Linked DNA regions of Parasedimentitalea psychrophila. The protein of the gene in region 1 binds, or shares a complex with, the protein of each later gene. Links are inferred from orthologs where the notes say so. Each region holds a gene or a part of one and is shown on either strand. Other genes may lie near its edges. The genes, in order: secA and secY.

What was found.
Region 2: the proteins of secA (region 1) and secY are in contact, whole or in part, in a crystal structure (PDB 3DIN), measured with the Thermotoga maritima proteins. The link is inferred for Parasedimentitalea psychrophila from one-to-one orthologs. Residues at the interface, in WP_004082002.1 of Thermotoga maritima: Glu261, Ala262, Arg263, Lys300, Ala301, Arg302, Thr303, Ile304, Ile305, Leu323, Tyr324, Asp325, Pro326, Val329, Ser330, Tyr333, Ile336, Lys340, Phe345, Val349, Glu363, Phe364, Tyr374, Ser375, Gly376, Gly377, Glu393, Ile395, Thr482, Ser483; in WP_004081795.1 of Thermotoga maritima: Glu108, Gly109, Glu110, Glu111, Ala236, Glu237, Arg238, Arg239, Ile240, Thr241, Ile242, Gln243, Tyr244, Ala245, Arg246, Arg247, Val248, Thr249, Gly250, Arg251, Arg252, Val253, Tyr254, Gly256, Ala257, Ser258, Thr259, Tyr260, Leu261, Pro262.

Annotation. Positions count from the first base shown.
Region 1 is NZ_CP127247.1:1,681,596-1,690,903, forward strand. Bases 1,636-4,831 are described here. They hold secA (preprotein translocase subunit SecA), read left to right. Parts: upstream 1,636-1,937; coding sequence 1,938-4,631; downstream 4,632-4,831. Other genes in these bases: QPJ95_RS08115 (peptidylprolyl isomerase), read right to left, coding at 1,636-1,759. Outside these bases: bifunctional glutamate N-acetyltransferase/amino-acid acetyltransferase ArgJ, read right to left, coding at 1-905; more of QPJ95_RS08115, read right to left, coding at 908-1,635; QPJ95_RS08125 (hypothetical protein), read left to right, coding at 4,922-5,827; QPJ95_RS08130 (phosphate ABC transporter substrate-binding/OmpA family protein), read left to right, coding at 5,852-7,408; RadC family protein, read right to left, coding at 7,624-8,388; molecular chaperone DnaJ, read right to left, coding at 8,540-9,308. UniProt on the Escherichia coli protein: Required for protein export, interacts with the SecYEG preprotein conducting channel.
Region 2 is NZ_CP127247.1:2,137,070-2,143,112, forward strand. The notes cover bases 3,014-5,817. They hold secY (preprotein translocase subunit SecY), read left to right. Parts: upstream 3,014-3,635; coding sequence 3,636-5,000; downstream 5,001-5,817. Other genes in these bases: rplO (50S ribosomal protein L15), read left to right, coding at 3,050-3,523; QPJ95_RS10385 (adenylate kinase), read left to right, coding at 4,997-5,638. Outside these bases: QPJ95_RS10355 (MAPEG family protein), read left to right, coding at 1-80; QPJ95_RS10360 (DUF1127 domain-containing protein), read left to right, coding at 338-553; QPJ95_RS10365 (Gfo/Idh/MocA family protein), read left to right, coding at 811-1,815; QPJ95_RS10370 (potassium channel family protein), read right to left, coding at 2,270-2,746; rpsM (30S ribosomal protein S13), read left to right, coding at 5,927-6,043. UniProt on the Escherichia coli protein: The central subunit of the protein translocation channel SecYEG. Consists of two halves formed by TMs 1-5 and 6-10.

The DNA.
Region 1 (9,308 bases):
TGGATCTTGGCATCACCATCGGATGCCGCCCCGGTGATCTGAATTTCAACAAATTTTGTGGCGCCTTCGCCATCCCTTACCACCTGATGCGCGAGATCCAGCATCACCGTCTCCAAGGCAGAGGCAAAGGCGTTACTGCCGGTGGCGTCAACGTTCGCGGCACCCGTTGCGCAGAGCATAAGGCTGTCCGAGGTCGAGGTGTCGCTGTCGACAGTGATACAGTTGAAGGTGCGGTTGCAAATCGACGTCAGCAGGGCCTGGAGGGCGCTCTGCTCTACCTGTGCGTCGGTAAAGATATAGACCAGCATGGTGGCCATATCCGGCGCGATCATGCCCGATCCCTTGGCGATGCCGACAATGGAAACCGTCTGCCCGTCAATCTCAACCTGAGCTGAGGCACCCTTGGCGAAAGTGTCCGTTGTCATGATGGCTTCGGCGGCGTCTTTGATCCGGGTCTCGGACAGTCCCTCCGCCAGTTCGCCGATTTTTGCAACGATACGATCATGTGGCAGTGGCTCGCCGATAACGCCGGTAGAGGCGGTGAAAACACGGGCTTCGGGCAGGGCAGTCGCTGCGGCAACAGCGCTGGCGATCTGCTCCACCGAGGTCTGACCAAAGTGGCCGGTAAAGGCGTTGGAATTTCCCGAGTTGACCAGAATGGCAGCACCATCGGGACCTCTGGTCGTCAATTTTGCCTGACAATCGCGCACCGGGGCGGATCGGGTCAACGACTGGGTGAAGACGCCGGCCACTGTGGTGCCGGGGACCATCAGGGCCAGCATCACATCCGCGCGGTCTTTATATTTCACGCCGGCCGCAGCCGAAGCAAACCGGACGCCGCCGACAATGGGCATGTCAGGAAAGCTGGCGGGGGCCAGCGGAGAGGGTGACAAAGACTGCGCCATGGTCAGTTCCTTACCAGTTCAATATTCTGCAAAATACTGGGGTCCAGATCTTCGAGCAAAACCCGCTCTATGGTGGCTGATGCGGTCAGTTCCGAGACCCGCGCCTCGACTGCCTGATTGCGCAGTTGGGTTGCCAGTTCCTCCCGCACGGCCTCAAATTCAGGTGCGGCGGATTTGCGGCGTTCGTTCAGAATGATCACATGCCAGCCAAACTGGGTCTGGACGGGCGCCGAAATTTCTCCCGATTTAAGGGTCAGTACTGCCTCTTCGAATTCCGGTACCATGCGGCCCTTGGTGAACCAGCCCAAAGACCCGCCGCTTGGACCAGAGGGGCCCGTTGATCTTTCTTTGGCCAAAGTCGCAAAATCAGCGCCGATGTTCAGTTCGACCCGCACAGCGCGGGCGTCTTCTTCGGTTTCCAGCAGGATATGGGAGGCATTGAATTCGTCGCCGCCATCGCCTTCGGAATAGGCCTGCTCATAGGCGGCTAGCAGATCTTCTTCGCTGGAGGCCATCTCCATCACGGATTCGATCACATCGGCAGCCAGCAATGAGCGTTTTTCATTTTCAAGAGAAAGCTGAACGTAATGCGGGACTTCACCATGCAGCGCCTGTTTCAGCGCCGTTTGCTGGATCAATTGATCCAAAATGGCATTGTACAATACATCCGCAGGCAACTGCTGATACTGGGCTGGCAGCACAGAACGGGACAGGATCATATGGCCAATGGTGATCTCTTCGCCGTTCACAATGGCAACAACAGTATTGGCATGTGGGGCGGCTGCTGCGGGCAGCGGCAAGACCAGCAAGGCGGCCAGCGCCACACGAGGCAAAAAAGTGAGACCTTTACGCATTCGATTCTTCCTATTTTGTTGCCGCAAACGGGCATGGCGTTGACACTGAATACCCTGCCGCTTACATCCCTTAGTGGCCCGTGGCAGGACCGTCATTCACATCCGTGTTTATGGGTTGTGAGCTGAGCGGGCAACCCTGCCAAATATTAGGGGCCAAGACAGGATCGTTGGAGAGCAAATGCTGGGTATCGGAACAATCGCCAAAAAGGTTTTCGGGACACCGAATGACCGCAAAATAAAGGCGACAAAGCCGCTGGTCGAAAAGATCAACGCGCTTGAACCCGAGTTCGAGAAGCTCAGCGATGACGGGCTGAAGGACAAGACCAAAGAGCTGCGCCAACGCGCGCTGGATGGCACCTCGCTGGATGATCTACTGCCCGAGGCCTTTGCCAATGCACGCGAGGCCGCCAAGCGGGCCTTGGGCCTACGCGCCTTTGACACCCAGTTGATGGGCGGCATTTTCCTGCATCAGGGCAGCATTTCCGAGATGAAGACCGGTGAGGGTAAAACCCTTGTGGCGACGCTACCGGCCTATCTCAATGCACTGACCGGCAAGGGCGTGCATGTGGTCACGGTCAACGAATACCTGGCCAAGCGGGATTCGGAGTGGATGGGCAATGTGTTCGCTCAACTCGGCATGACCACCGGGGTGATCTGGTCCAACATGCCGGAGGCTGAAAAGAAGGCCGCCTACGAAGCCGATATCACCTATGCCACCAACAACGAGCTGGGTTTCGATTATCTGCGCGACAACATGAAGTCGGAACTGAACCAGTTGTTCCAGAAGCATCACAACTTTGCGATTGTGGACGAAGTTGACAGTATCCTGATCGATGAGGCGCGTACCCCGCTGATCATTTCCGGCCCGGCCGAAGATCGCTCGGATTTATACTCCACCATTGATCTGGTGATTCCGCTGCTGAGCGACGACCATTATGACCTGGACGAGAAAACCCGTGGTGTGACCTTCACCGACGATGGCAACGACTATCTGGAGCAACAGCTGATGGAGCGCGGTTTGCTGCCTGAAGGTGCCTCGCTGTATGATCCGGAAAGCACGTCGGTGGTGCACCACGTCAACCAGGCTCTGCGCGCGCATAAGCTGTTCCAGCGCGACAAGGACTATATTGTTCGTGATGGCGATGTGGTTTTGATCGACGAATTCACCGGCCGCATGATGCCCGGGCGTCGTCTGTCCGACGGGTTGCACCAGGCCATCGAGGCCAAGGAAGGCGTCACCATTCAGCCTGAGAACACCACTCTGGCCTCGGTGACATTCCAGAACTATTTCCGTCTTTATGACAAGCTGTCCGGCATGACCGGCACCGCCCTGACCGAGGCCGAGGAATTTGCCGAGATTTACGGGCTGGCTGTGGTCGAAGTGCCCACCAACAAGCCGATTGCGCGGGTGGACGAAGACGACCGGGTTTATCGCACGGCGGCCGAAAAATACACGGCTATGATCGACGAGGCGAAGGTCGCAAATGCCAAGGGCCAGCCGGTTCTTTTGGGCACCACCTCCATCGAGAAATCCGAGTTGCTGAGCCAGATGCTGGAGAAGGAAGGCGTTAAACATAACGTCCTGAACGCGCGCCAGCACGAAAAAGAAGCGCAGATTGTTGCGGATGCAGGCCGGTTTGGCATGGTGACCATTGCCACCAATATGGCCGGGCGTGGCACCGATATTCAGCTTGGCGGCAACGTCGAAATGAAGGTGCTGGAGGTGCTGGCGCAAAACCCGGATGCCGATCCGACTGTTCTGCGCGCTGAAGAAGAGGCCCGGCACACCGAAGAAAAGCAAAAGGTGATCGACGCGGGTGGCTTGATCGTGATGGCATCCGAACGCCACGAGAGCCGCCGGATCGACAACCAGCTGCGCGGCCGCTCGGGCCGTCAAGGTGACCCTGGGCTGACCCGGTTCTACCTCAGCCTCGAAGACGACCTGATGCGCATTTTTGGCTCGGAGCGGCTGGACAAGCTGCTGACCACATTGGGCATGAAAGAGGGCGAGGCGATCATTCACCCCTGGGTGAACAAATCGCTGGAGCGGGCGCAGGCGAAAGTCGAAGGCCGCAACTTTGACCAGCGTAAGAACGTGTTGAAATTTGACGACGTGATGAACGACCAGCGGAAGGTAATCTTTGGTCAGCGCCGCGAGATCATGTCAGCAGCGGATCTTTCGGATATCGTGAGTGATATGCGTCACGAGGTGATCGACGACCTTCTCGACACCTATATGCCACCCAAAACCTATGCCGATCAGTGGGACACCGAGGGTCTGCATCAACAGGTCATTGAAAAGCTGGGCATTGATGTGCCGCTGGTTGATTGGGCGGCCGAAGAAGGTGTGGATGACGAAGAAATCCGAGAGCGCCTGATCAAGGAAAGCGATGAGTTGATGGCCAAAAAGGCAGTCGCCTTTGGCCCTGAGAACATGCGCAATATCGAAAAACAGGTATTGTTGCAGGCCATCGACTCAAAATGGCGCGAGCATCTGCTGACTCTGGAGCATCTGCGCTCGGTTGTTGGCTTCCGTGGCTATGCGCAGCGTGATCCTCTCAACGAATACAAGAACGAGAGCTTCCAATTGTTCGAAAGCATGCTGGACAGCCTGCGGGAAGCCGTCAGCAAGCAGCTGAGCCACATTCGCCCGATGAGCGAAGAAGAGCAGCAGGCAATGCTGCATGAGATGGCCGCACGGCAGGCGCAGTTGCAGGGCAGCGCAATCGCGCCTGGGCAGGCGCTGGCAGAGGAGCCCGCGCCGGGGTTTGTTGAGGATGATCTCTCCACTTGGGGTTCGCCATCACGCAACGATAAATGTCCCTGTGGCTCGGGGCAGAAATTCAAGCATTGTCACGGCCGACTGGCCTGATCTGCCGCTACAATTGTTCTAGAAGCAGCGCCCCTAAATCCCAGGATTTCAGGGGCGCTGTTTTGTTTGGGGCCAACATTCGTGGTTACTACTGGCCGGGTTTGTGAGCCGTGTTTGCGGGCCGGGGCGCCGCCGCCGAATGCGGCCCTCAGTCAGCCCAAACCCGTCTGGGAAGACTTTGAACCGACATGGATTGATTGCATTTGCCAAAGTCTCACCCGGCGCTGGCCACAAACCGGCCGTTTTTTAGTGTCACTTTTGTGTTAACTTATTTGGTGAGGTAAGTGGTGATGCTAGACAAACATATGATGGCTATGAGCGGAGTGACCCTGGTTGCGGCCTTGGGGATTGGCTTTGCTATGCAATACAATTCCGGCCCCGGTGATATTCAGTCAACAGTGCCGCCAGCGGCAGAAGAGGCCCAGGCTGAACTGGTTCTTCGCGACATTCGACTGACCTCAACCGTGAATATTGAGCCAGCAGATCTGATCCGTCGCGATCAACTGCCGGCGATGGCGTTCTCGCAAAAGATCAACTGCGCAGTGTCGGCACAGGCCCGTCCTGAACCGCAGGCCCTTGTTGCGCTGACCTTTTGGGCGCCGTGTAACAGCAGTGAGCGGGTTACCGTTCACCACTCGGGCCTGATGTTTACCGCAACCACGGATGGCGATGGCAGATTGTCCATGCAGGTTCCGGCTCTGGTGGAAAATGCGATCTTCATCATTGAGTTGGAGTCCGGCGCCGGCGCCGTGGCCTCCACCAAGGTGAGCGATCTGGACGAGATCGACCGGGTTGCGCTGCAGTGGACTGGCGGCAGCGGGTTTGAAATCCATGCCCGTGAATTTGGGGCTGATTACGGCCAGGGTGGCCATGTATGGTCGGGTGCGGCTGACAGGGGGCGGACCAGTCAGGTGCTGAGACTTGGCGATGGCCAGCAGTTATTGCCCCGTATGGTCGAGGTCTACAGTTTTGCCCGCAACATGACCGACGCCAATGGAACGGTCGCGCTGAGCATCGAGGCCGAGGTCTCGGCAAATAACTGTGGCCGTGAAATTTCGGCGCAAACCCTGGAGATTCGCGGTGGTCAAGGGCTGCGAACACGCGATTTAGTATTATCCATGCCAAATTGTAATGCGATTGGCGACTTTCTGGTGTTGAATAATCTTGTAGAAGACCTGAAAATCGCCGCCAATTGATCTGCGGTTCACTAGGGTTTCTATATGGCTTGGCATCGTGCGGCGGTTTGCGCCGCACTCTTTCTTTTTGGCTCCACCCTGTCCGCTTCGGCGCAGGACGTAACACTGTCCTCACCGGATGGCGCGGTTGAGATCAGCGGCGACCTGCTTGGCTTTGACGGCCAGTTTTACCGGGTGGATACCCAGTTTGGTGAACTGACCGTAGATGGATCCGGGGTGATCTGTGACGGACCGGGATGCCCCAATCTGGCGGATTTTGTTGCGGAACTGACACTGTCCGGCTCCTCGACCATGGCCGAAGTTCTGTTGCCGGCCCTGATCGAGGCCTTCGCGCTGAGAAACGATTACCAAACCCGCAGGAACAGCCTGGAAAACGGGTATTTTGAATATCTGTTGTTGCGGGGCGACTACACGCCAGTGGCGCGGTTCACATTTCTGGTCAGCAACACCGACGAAGGTTTTGCCGATCTTCTGGCCAACGAGGCAGATGTGGTCATGGCCCTGCGCGAAATCCGGCCAGAGGAGCGCCAACGGGCTCGGGGTGCCGGCATGGGAGACATGACAGACCCAAGTCGTAGCCGGGTTTTGGCGCTGGATGCGATGGTGCCAGTGGTGGCGCCTGGCAATCCGGTGACCAGTATTTCCGTACCGCAACTGGCCAGGGTCTTTGCCGGCGAGATCTCCAATTGGCAAGAGCTAGGCGGCGCAGATGCGCCGATATCGCTGCATCTTCCGGTGGCGGGCTCGGGCTTGAGCCAGGCGGTCGAAGATCGTCTGCTGGCGCCCGCGAAATTGCCGCTGTCGCAGGACTTGCGGCGCCATGATCGCAGCAGCGGCTTGGCCCGCGCGGTGACCACCGATCCGTTTGCCATTGGCATTGCCAGCTATGCCGAGACAGGCACTGCGCGGATGCTGACGCTGACCGGGTCCTGTGGGTTTGCCTTGGCTGCGGGGCGTCGCGCCATCAAAACAGAGGATTACCCGTTAAGCGCGCCGATGTTTTTGTACCTGCCGGCGCGGCGCCTGCCCAAGGTGGCGCGCGATTTTCTGAACTATACCCGTGGCCCGGCGGCGCAAGTGGTGATTCGGCGCGTTGGATTTGTCGACCAGGCGCCGGAACAGATCCCGATCAAGGCCCAGGGCCAACGGCTGGCAAATGCCATTATGGCAGCGGGCGAAGAAATTGACCTGGCCGAGTTGCAGCGCCTGGTTGGCCTGATGGATGATATGCAGCGGCTGACCACATCGTTTCGGTTTGAAACCGGGTCCACCCGACCAGACGCGCAGTCTCGCGCCAATATCGCTCAGCTTGCGCGGGCGATGGAGGCCGGGGTGTATGATACCAAGACGCTGGTATTTGTCGGGTTTTCCGACGGTGAAGGTGCCGCGGCTGGCAATCGAAATATCGCGATGAAACGGGCCGAGACGGTGCGGGATGCGGTGGTCAGGGCCGCTCAAACGGTCAATTTGGAGCGTATGCAAATTGAGGTGGAGGCCTTTGGTGAGGCGCTGCCGATGGCCTGCGATGACAGCGACTGGGGTCGCCAGGTAAACCGCCGGGTCGAAGTCTGGCTGCGCTGACCTGTTGGGGATAATCCGGGCAGCAGAGCGCGCATTGTCAAAGCCAATGTCTCCCGCCCGCTGTCGGTCTCTTCGAGACCCGCCCTCCGTTGGGCGTGGCGCCGCGCAAGCGCGGCGCCACGCCCAAGGCTGCAAGCGGCAGCGGCGATCAGCCGATGCAGGGCGCGGGGGCGGGAGCATTGCGAGGTATGGGGCTGTTCACTCGTTTGGCAGGGCTACAGGTAGCCCTCGCTACGAAAGCTCAACTCGCGGGATTTTCCGATGATCAAGTGATCGTGTAGCACCAGACCCAGTGCCATCAATGCGGTGTTGATCCGGTCGGTCATGTCGATGTCACTGGTCGACGGAGTTGGATCACCAGATGGATGATTATGTACCAGTATCAAGGCGCTGGCGTTCAGTTCCAGGGCGCGTTTGGCGACCTCCCGGGGGTAGACAGGCACATGATCGACGGTGCCACGGGCCTGTTCCTCATCGGCGATCAGCACATTTTTGCGGTCCAGATACAGCACCCGGAATTGTTCCGTTTCGCGATGGGCCATGGTGGTGTGGCAATAATCCAGCACCGCGTCCCAGCCGGAAATCACTTGCTGTTGCATGACACGGGCCCGCGCCATGCGGTGCGCCGCTGCCTCGAGAATTTTGAGATCGGCAATCACCGCAGCTCCAATACCCTTGACCTCCTGCAGCCGCTCTGTCGGAGCGGTGACCACCCGATTGAAATCCCGGAACTTGTTCAGCAGCGCGTGGGCCAGCGGCTTCACATCGCGGCGTGGGATGGAGCGGAACAGCACCAGTTCCAGCAATTCATAGTCCGGCATCGCAGTTGCGCCGCCCTGCATGAATCGTTGGCGCAGCCGGGCGCGGTGGTCCTGAATGTAGGACGGCAAGCGTCCCTTTGGCAGCGCTTGCACCGGCGCCTCGTCACTGCCCTGAAACAGCGGCAGAGATGTGTCCTGAAAGGAATCGCGCCGTGTCATGGCGTTAGGGTGCTCTCGTTATGGTTGATAAGTTGTTAACGTGCGGGGTTGAAGTTCGGGTTGATACCAGCCGTCACACCGTTCTGAATAATAAAAGGGCGCCACCGATACGGTGACGCCCTTTCATAGATCATCTGTCCAAGGAACGAGATCAGCTTTTCATCGAATCCCAAAAGCTCTTCACCGAGGAAAAGAAGCTGCCGGATTCCGGGTTGGTGGTGTCTTCGGAGAGATCTTCAAACTCCCGCAGCAGCTCTTTTTGCCGCGCTGTCAGGTTCACCGGAGTTTCCACCGCCAGTTCGATGAACATATCACCGGGACCGCCGCCACGCAGGGCAGGCATGCCCTTGGCGCGCAGCCGCATTTGGCGGCCGGACTGGCTGCCTTCGGGGATCTGTACCCGACCACGGCCACCGTCGATCGTTGGCACCTCAATCGCGCCGCCGAGCGAGGCCTTGGCCATGCTGACGGGGACCCGACAGTAGAGGTTCTGGCCATCGCGCTCAAACAGCTTGTGCGGCAGCATTTCGACAAAGATATAGAGATCACCGGGGGGGCCGCCGCGCATACCAGCTTCGCCTTCGCCGGACAGGCGAATGCGGGTGCCGGTTTCGACGCCAGCCGGGATGTTGACCGACAGGGAACGGTCTTTTTCCACCCGGCCATGGCCACCGCAGCTTTTGCAGGGGTTCTTGATGACCTGGCCCAGACCGGAGCAGGTCGGACAGCCACGTTCGACAGTAAAGAAGCCCTGCTGTGCGCGCACCTTGCCCATGCCCGAACATGTGGGACAGGTTGTTGGCTCGACGCCACCCTCGGCCCCGGTGCCCTCGCAGGAGGTGCAGCCGACGGCGGTTGGGACGTTGATGGTTTTCTGCACACCGGCAAAGGAGTCTTCGAGCGAGACACGCAGGTTGTAG
Region 2 (6,043 bases), 460 kb from region 1 along the record:
GTTTGCGCACCTTTACCTACGTGGCTGGCTGGGCGATGCTGATGATACTCTGCGTTCTGGCGATCTGGGCTCTGCTGTAGCCTGTTCCAGTCTGTGCGACTGCACTGACTAACTGGCAGACTTGGAGGCACGAGGGGGCCTGCCCATGGGGCGCGCCTTGGTTGCCCCCGTAATTATCAACGAATTATGACGTTCCCCATGCGGTCAGCGCATAGCGGATTGACCGAACTGTCAGTTGTTAGCGCGATCAGATCCTATATCTACACCTCACCAAACAAGAACAAAACAAAGAGCTGGGGAATGGGTCTCAGCTGGAAAAAAAACATAGGATTTTATCATGGCACATGTCACCACCACAGCCTCCACCGGTTTCAATCTGTTCGCCCGCCTGTCCGGTTTCTTTGAAGACAGCAAACAGTCCTGGGCGCTGAACGCCGAGTACAAGCGCACATTTGCCGAGCTGGACCGGCTGGAGAATCGCGAGTTGGCCGACATCGGTGTGCGCCGCTGCGACATCGCCGATATAGCCCGTATCCACGTATACGGCCGCTAAAGCGTTTCCAGTTCTTGCTGGATCAGATCATCGGTCGTCGCGTTCCGGCCAAGGGCCAGAGGCGATGAAAACCGATCCAATGTGAACTGGTAAACGCTTGGAATTCATTCGACCCTTTCCTCCTCCCTGGGGTTTGAATGACCAGAAACGCCTCCGCACTGCGGGGGCGTTTTCTTTTGGTCAGACCGCCCTGTATGTTTGCCTTCTGGCGAAGTGGCCTTTAGCCCTTGTCCCTTACAGTGATTAAGGAGCGCGGGATGCTACGATGGGCAGTTTTGGGGACGGGGTTTATTTCCAATACGGTGGCGAGGGCCATCCAGCAAAGTGAGGGGTCCGAGCTGTGGACTGTCTCGGGCCGCAACCCATCGGCGGTGCAGGCCTTTCAGGAGCAATTCAGCATTCCGAACCATTCCATTGGATATGACGGCGCTCTTAACGATCCAAATGTGGATGTCGCCTATATCGGCCTGCCCAACCATCTGCATCACACACTGACCGCGCAGGCCGCTGCACAGGGCAAGGCGGTGCTCAGCGAGAAGTCCCTGACCACCACCATGGCGCAGGCACATGAACTGGTCAGCGCGGTGCAGCAGGCCAGTACCTTCTTCGTCGAGGGCTATATGTATCTTGCCCATCCGCTGTATCAGCGCCTGCAAGAGCTGCTGCTGGATGGGCGTCTGGGCGAATTGCGGGCCATCCATGGGCATTACGCGGCTGACATCTGGCAGGTGACAAACCCACAGGGGCGCGGCACGCTGTATAACCTTGGCTGCTACCCGGTGTCGCTGATGCATCTTGTAGTGCAGACCATGTGTGGCGAAGATATGTTTGCCAGCCGCCGTCTGGCTGGCTTTGGCGCGGTCTCAGCCCACGACGGCACCATCTGCGACGCCGCCATGACCGCCCGATTCGATAATGGCGTGTTGGCAAGCCTGCAATCGACGGACAGCTACGGCATGGCCCATGGCTTTACCATCAGCGGCACCAAGGGCGAGTTGCGCTTTGTCACCAATCCATGGTTGCCGTCGGACGGGGCGAACCACCTGCAATGGTGCCCCTATGATGGCGCGGTCGAGGACATCTTTGTCGAAACCGGCTTTGATGCGTTTTACCACCAGATCAAAATGGTCGAGCAGAACCTGACACAGGGCAGAACTGAGGCACAGCGCCCGTCGCCCCGCCTGCAGGATTCGCTTGAGATCATGGAGTTCCTGACCGAGTGGGAGGCCCTGTGCCTGCAAGGTGCCGCGCCTGTTGCATAAGCGGCGTACGCCCTGCTGAGCAAAGTGAAACCGATCTGACCTAGGTTACCCCTGATCGCGATCTCGCCGGGGCTGACACCCCCGGCACCAAACCGGAGCCTGGCCCTCGTAAAGAAGGGGGCGCATTTGAACCGTTCATTGCACGGGGCTTGTCCCCGTCTGCATCCACCCCGGCGGCGCCGCCATCATTTGCCCGGCCCCTACCGTTAGACAGTAGCTATTTCCGCAGCAACCGACAGGGCAGGGGCCTTGGCGGGCGAAAGAGCATGCGGTCGTGGTTTTTCTGGGAACTGAGGATGATGGAGATAACATTGCAAGAAATTAGTTTTGCGACTATATTCATCTTATAAGGGGATACTAACTTTAACTATCAGCTGAAGGGAGGCTTGAGAGTATGACCACTAAAAACTATCGCATCCTTCAGACTGTCGGAACCGCGATCATGGGCGCTGCTCTACTTGTTGCCAGTGGTATCGTCGTTGCGATGATTATCTGACCGCTCGGGTTGAGCGGCAAAGAAGGCGACGCCAACTATCATACCTAAATGCAGGTTTCCGACGATTGATTGGAACGCTGCAAAGCCGCGTGCGGCAGCGTCAGGGCGGAAGTCTCCATACCCCAACGTGGAAAATGTAACCGCAGAAAAATAGAGATGATCCCAAGTCGACGGGGCCAGTTCCTCGGATGGGCCGCTGATTCCGTATATTCTGTAGGTTATGGCAAAGGCGAAAATGGTCTGAGTGATCGAAACGGTTGCGTCAGTGGCCAACCTAATAGGGTTTGGCCAAAAGTGATGAGATGTCAAAAATGGGATCGTGGCCACCACAAGAATGAAATAGGCAGTCGACCACAAAAGCAAAATGGCGGCCCCAACCTTCTCAATTGCCGGGTTTTCCCCAACAAAAACGGGATTGATAACTTCCAGTAACATGACCACGCAGAATAGAATGGATGCGAGCGTCCAGAGCCGCCGTGTGTTGCTGCCTGTTGTGCTGGTTTTCTTGGGGAAAAGGAATCTCATAACGCTTGGGGCTGACCTGAAAATGAGAAGTTGGGTTTCGCAACTTTTGCGTGCAGCAGTCGGAAAGGCAAGAACTACCTTCCACTCTTGATCCATCCCCCCAACCCGTCTATAGGCAGCCAATGGCCATCCGGGTCATAGAATCAAAAACACTATATGCCGTGGTTGACCCGAATACGCTTCGTGGGTCACATCCGGCTAAGGAGAAGCGATATGAGACTTAACGAACTGAGCGACAATCCTGGCGCCACCAAAAAACGCAAGCGCATTGGTCGTGGTCCTGGTTCCGGCACCGGTAAAATGGGTGGCCGTGGTATCAAAGGTCAAAAAGCACGTTCGGGTGTTGCCATCAAAGGGTTCGAAGGCGGTCAGATGCCTTTGTACCAACGTCTGCCAAAGCGTGGCTTTAACAAGCCGAACCGCAAGGCATTTGCTGTCATCAACCTGGGCCTGATCCAGAAATTCATCGACCTTGGCAAACTTGACGCTGCGTCGATCACCGAAGCCAGCCTGGTCGAATCGGGTGTTGTGCGTCGCAAGCTGGACGGTATCCGCGTCCTGGCCAAAGGCGAAATCACCGCCAAAGTCACAATCTCTGTTACCGGCGCCTCAAAAGCAGCCGTTGAAGCAGTAGAAAAAGCTGGCGGCGCTCTGACCTTGGTCGCAAAAGTAGCTGCAGCTGAGTAAGCGCTTGTGAGCGGCAACAATGCCGCTTACATAGTCTTCAGTTTTCCAATTAACGCCGCCCAAGCCGGAAAATGGCTTTGGGCGGCGTTTTCGCAACAAAGAGACCTTTTTCATGGTATCAGCAGCAGAACAAATGGCGGCGAACACGAGCTGGTCAGCGCTTGGCAAAGCGACAGACCTGCGTAATCGCATCCTGTTCACCCTGGGCCTTTTGATTGTCTACCGTTTGGGTACATTCATTCCGGTTCCAGGTATCGACACAATCGCCCTGCGCGAATTTATGACACAGGCCGGCCAGGGTATTGGCGGCATGGTGTCGATGTTCACCGGTGGTGCCCTTGGCCGAATGGGCATCTTTGCCCTCGGCATTATGCCCTATATCTCCGCTTCGATCATTATCCAGCTGCTGACCTCTATGGTTCCGTCGCTGGAGCAGTTGAAGAAAGAGGGCGAGCAGGGCCGCAAGAAGATCAACCAATACACCCGCTTTGGCACCGTGGCTCTGGCAACCGCCCAGTCTTATGGGCTGGCCGTGTCGCTGGAAGCAGGTGAGTTGGCCACTGAACCCGGCATGTATTTCCGTCTGGCCTGTATGATTACCTTGGTTGGCGGCACCATGTTCCTGATGTGGCTGGGCGAGCAGATCACCCAGCGTGGTCTGGGCAACGGCATCTCGCTGATCATCTTCGTCGGCATCATCGCCGAGGTTCCCGCCGCTCTGGCGCAGTTCTTTGCCTCGGGTCGCTCGGGTGCCATCAGCCCTGCGGTTATCGTGATGGTGCTGGTGATGGTGATCGCAATCATCATGTTTGTGGTGTTTATGGAGCGCGCCCTGCGCAAGATCCATATTCAGTACCCGCGCCGTCAGGTGGGCATGAAGGTCTATGACGGTGGCTCGTCGCATCTGCCGGTCAAAGTGAACCCCGCAGGCGTGATCCCGGCGATCTTCGCCAGCTCGCTGCTGCTGCTGCCGACCACCATCTCCACCTTCTCGTCGGGGGCGACCAATGGTCCGGTGATGTCCTGGCTGCTGGCCAACTTTGGCCCCGGTCAGCCGCTGTACCTGCTGTTCTTTGTGTCGATGATCGTGTTCTTCGCCTATTTCTACACTTTCAACGTGTCGTTCAAGCCGGATGAAGTCGCCGAAAACCTGAAGAACCAGAACGGTTTTGTTCCGGGCATCCGTCCGGGTAAGAAGACCGCCGAATATCTTGAGTATGTGGTCAACCGCGTGTTGGTGCTGGGCTCGGGCTATCTTGTGCTGGTGATGCTGCTGCCGGAAATCCTGCGCGGTCAGTTTGCCATCCCGTTCTACTTTGGCGGCACCTCGGTTCTGATTGTTGTCTCGGTGACCATGGACACCATTCAGCAGGCACAAAGCCATCTGCTGGCGCATCAGTACGAAGGTCTGATCGAGAAAAGCCAGCTGCGCGGCAAGAACAAGAAGCGCAACCGGCGGGGGCCATCGCGCAAATGAATATTATTCTGCTAGGCCCCCCTGGTGCGGGTAAAGGCACCCAGGCCCGCCATCTGGTTGAAACCCGTGGCATGGTACAGCTGAGCACCGGCGATATGCTGCGCGAAGCCAAATCCAGCGGTACCGAGATGGGGCTGAAGGTCGCCGCCATCATGGATACCGGCAAGCTGGTGACGGACGAAATCGTCATTGGTCTGATCGAAGAGAAGCTGACATCCGAATCGGGTGCTGGTTTCATCTTTGATGGCTTTCCGCGCACCTTGGCGCAGGCCGATGCGCTGGCGGCTCTGCTCGCCAAGCTCGGCCAGTCGCTGCACACCGTGGTCGAGATGCGGGTAAACGACGATGCGCTGGTTAAGCGAATCACCGGGCGGTTCACCTGTGGTGGCTGTGGTGAGGTGTACCACGATGACATCAACCCCACCGCCAAGGCGGGCATCTGTGACAAATGCGGCGGCACTGAAATGACGCGGCGCGGCGATGACAACGAAGACAGTCTGCGCACCCGGCTGATGGAATACTACAAAAAGACCTCGCCGCTGATTGGCTATTACTATGCCAAGGGCGACCTGCGTCCGGTCAACGGTCTGGCTGACATCACCGAAGTGCAGAAATCGATCGAGGCTATTCTGGGCTGACGGCGGTCTCGGATCTGGAATTATTTAAGGGCAGGTTTTCCTGCCCTTTTTCATGTCAACTGCCCCGGCTATGTCAAGAAAGCCGAGGCCAACCACAAGGTGGGTTGACGATCCGTAAAATACCTCATACCCAGTCCCATCCCTACGGGGAATCAATTCCTGCGGATGGGTTTGACTCATCTGCAAGGCTACCTCGAAAATACTGGGCCCAACGGCGTTACTGTCAGGGTCTGGTGTTGTGAAAAAAGGTTCCGGAGCTACGGAATCGCAACAAAAGGAACGTATAACGTGGCACGTATTGCCGGCGTAAACATCCCGACTGCAAAGCGGGTTCCAATCGCCCTCACCTATATCACCGGAATCGGTACAACCACAGCCAAGTCTATTTGCGAAGCTGTGGGCATT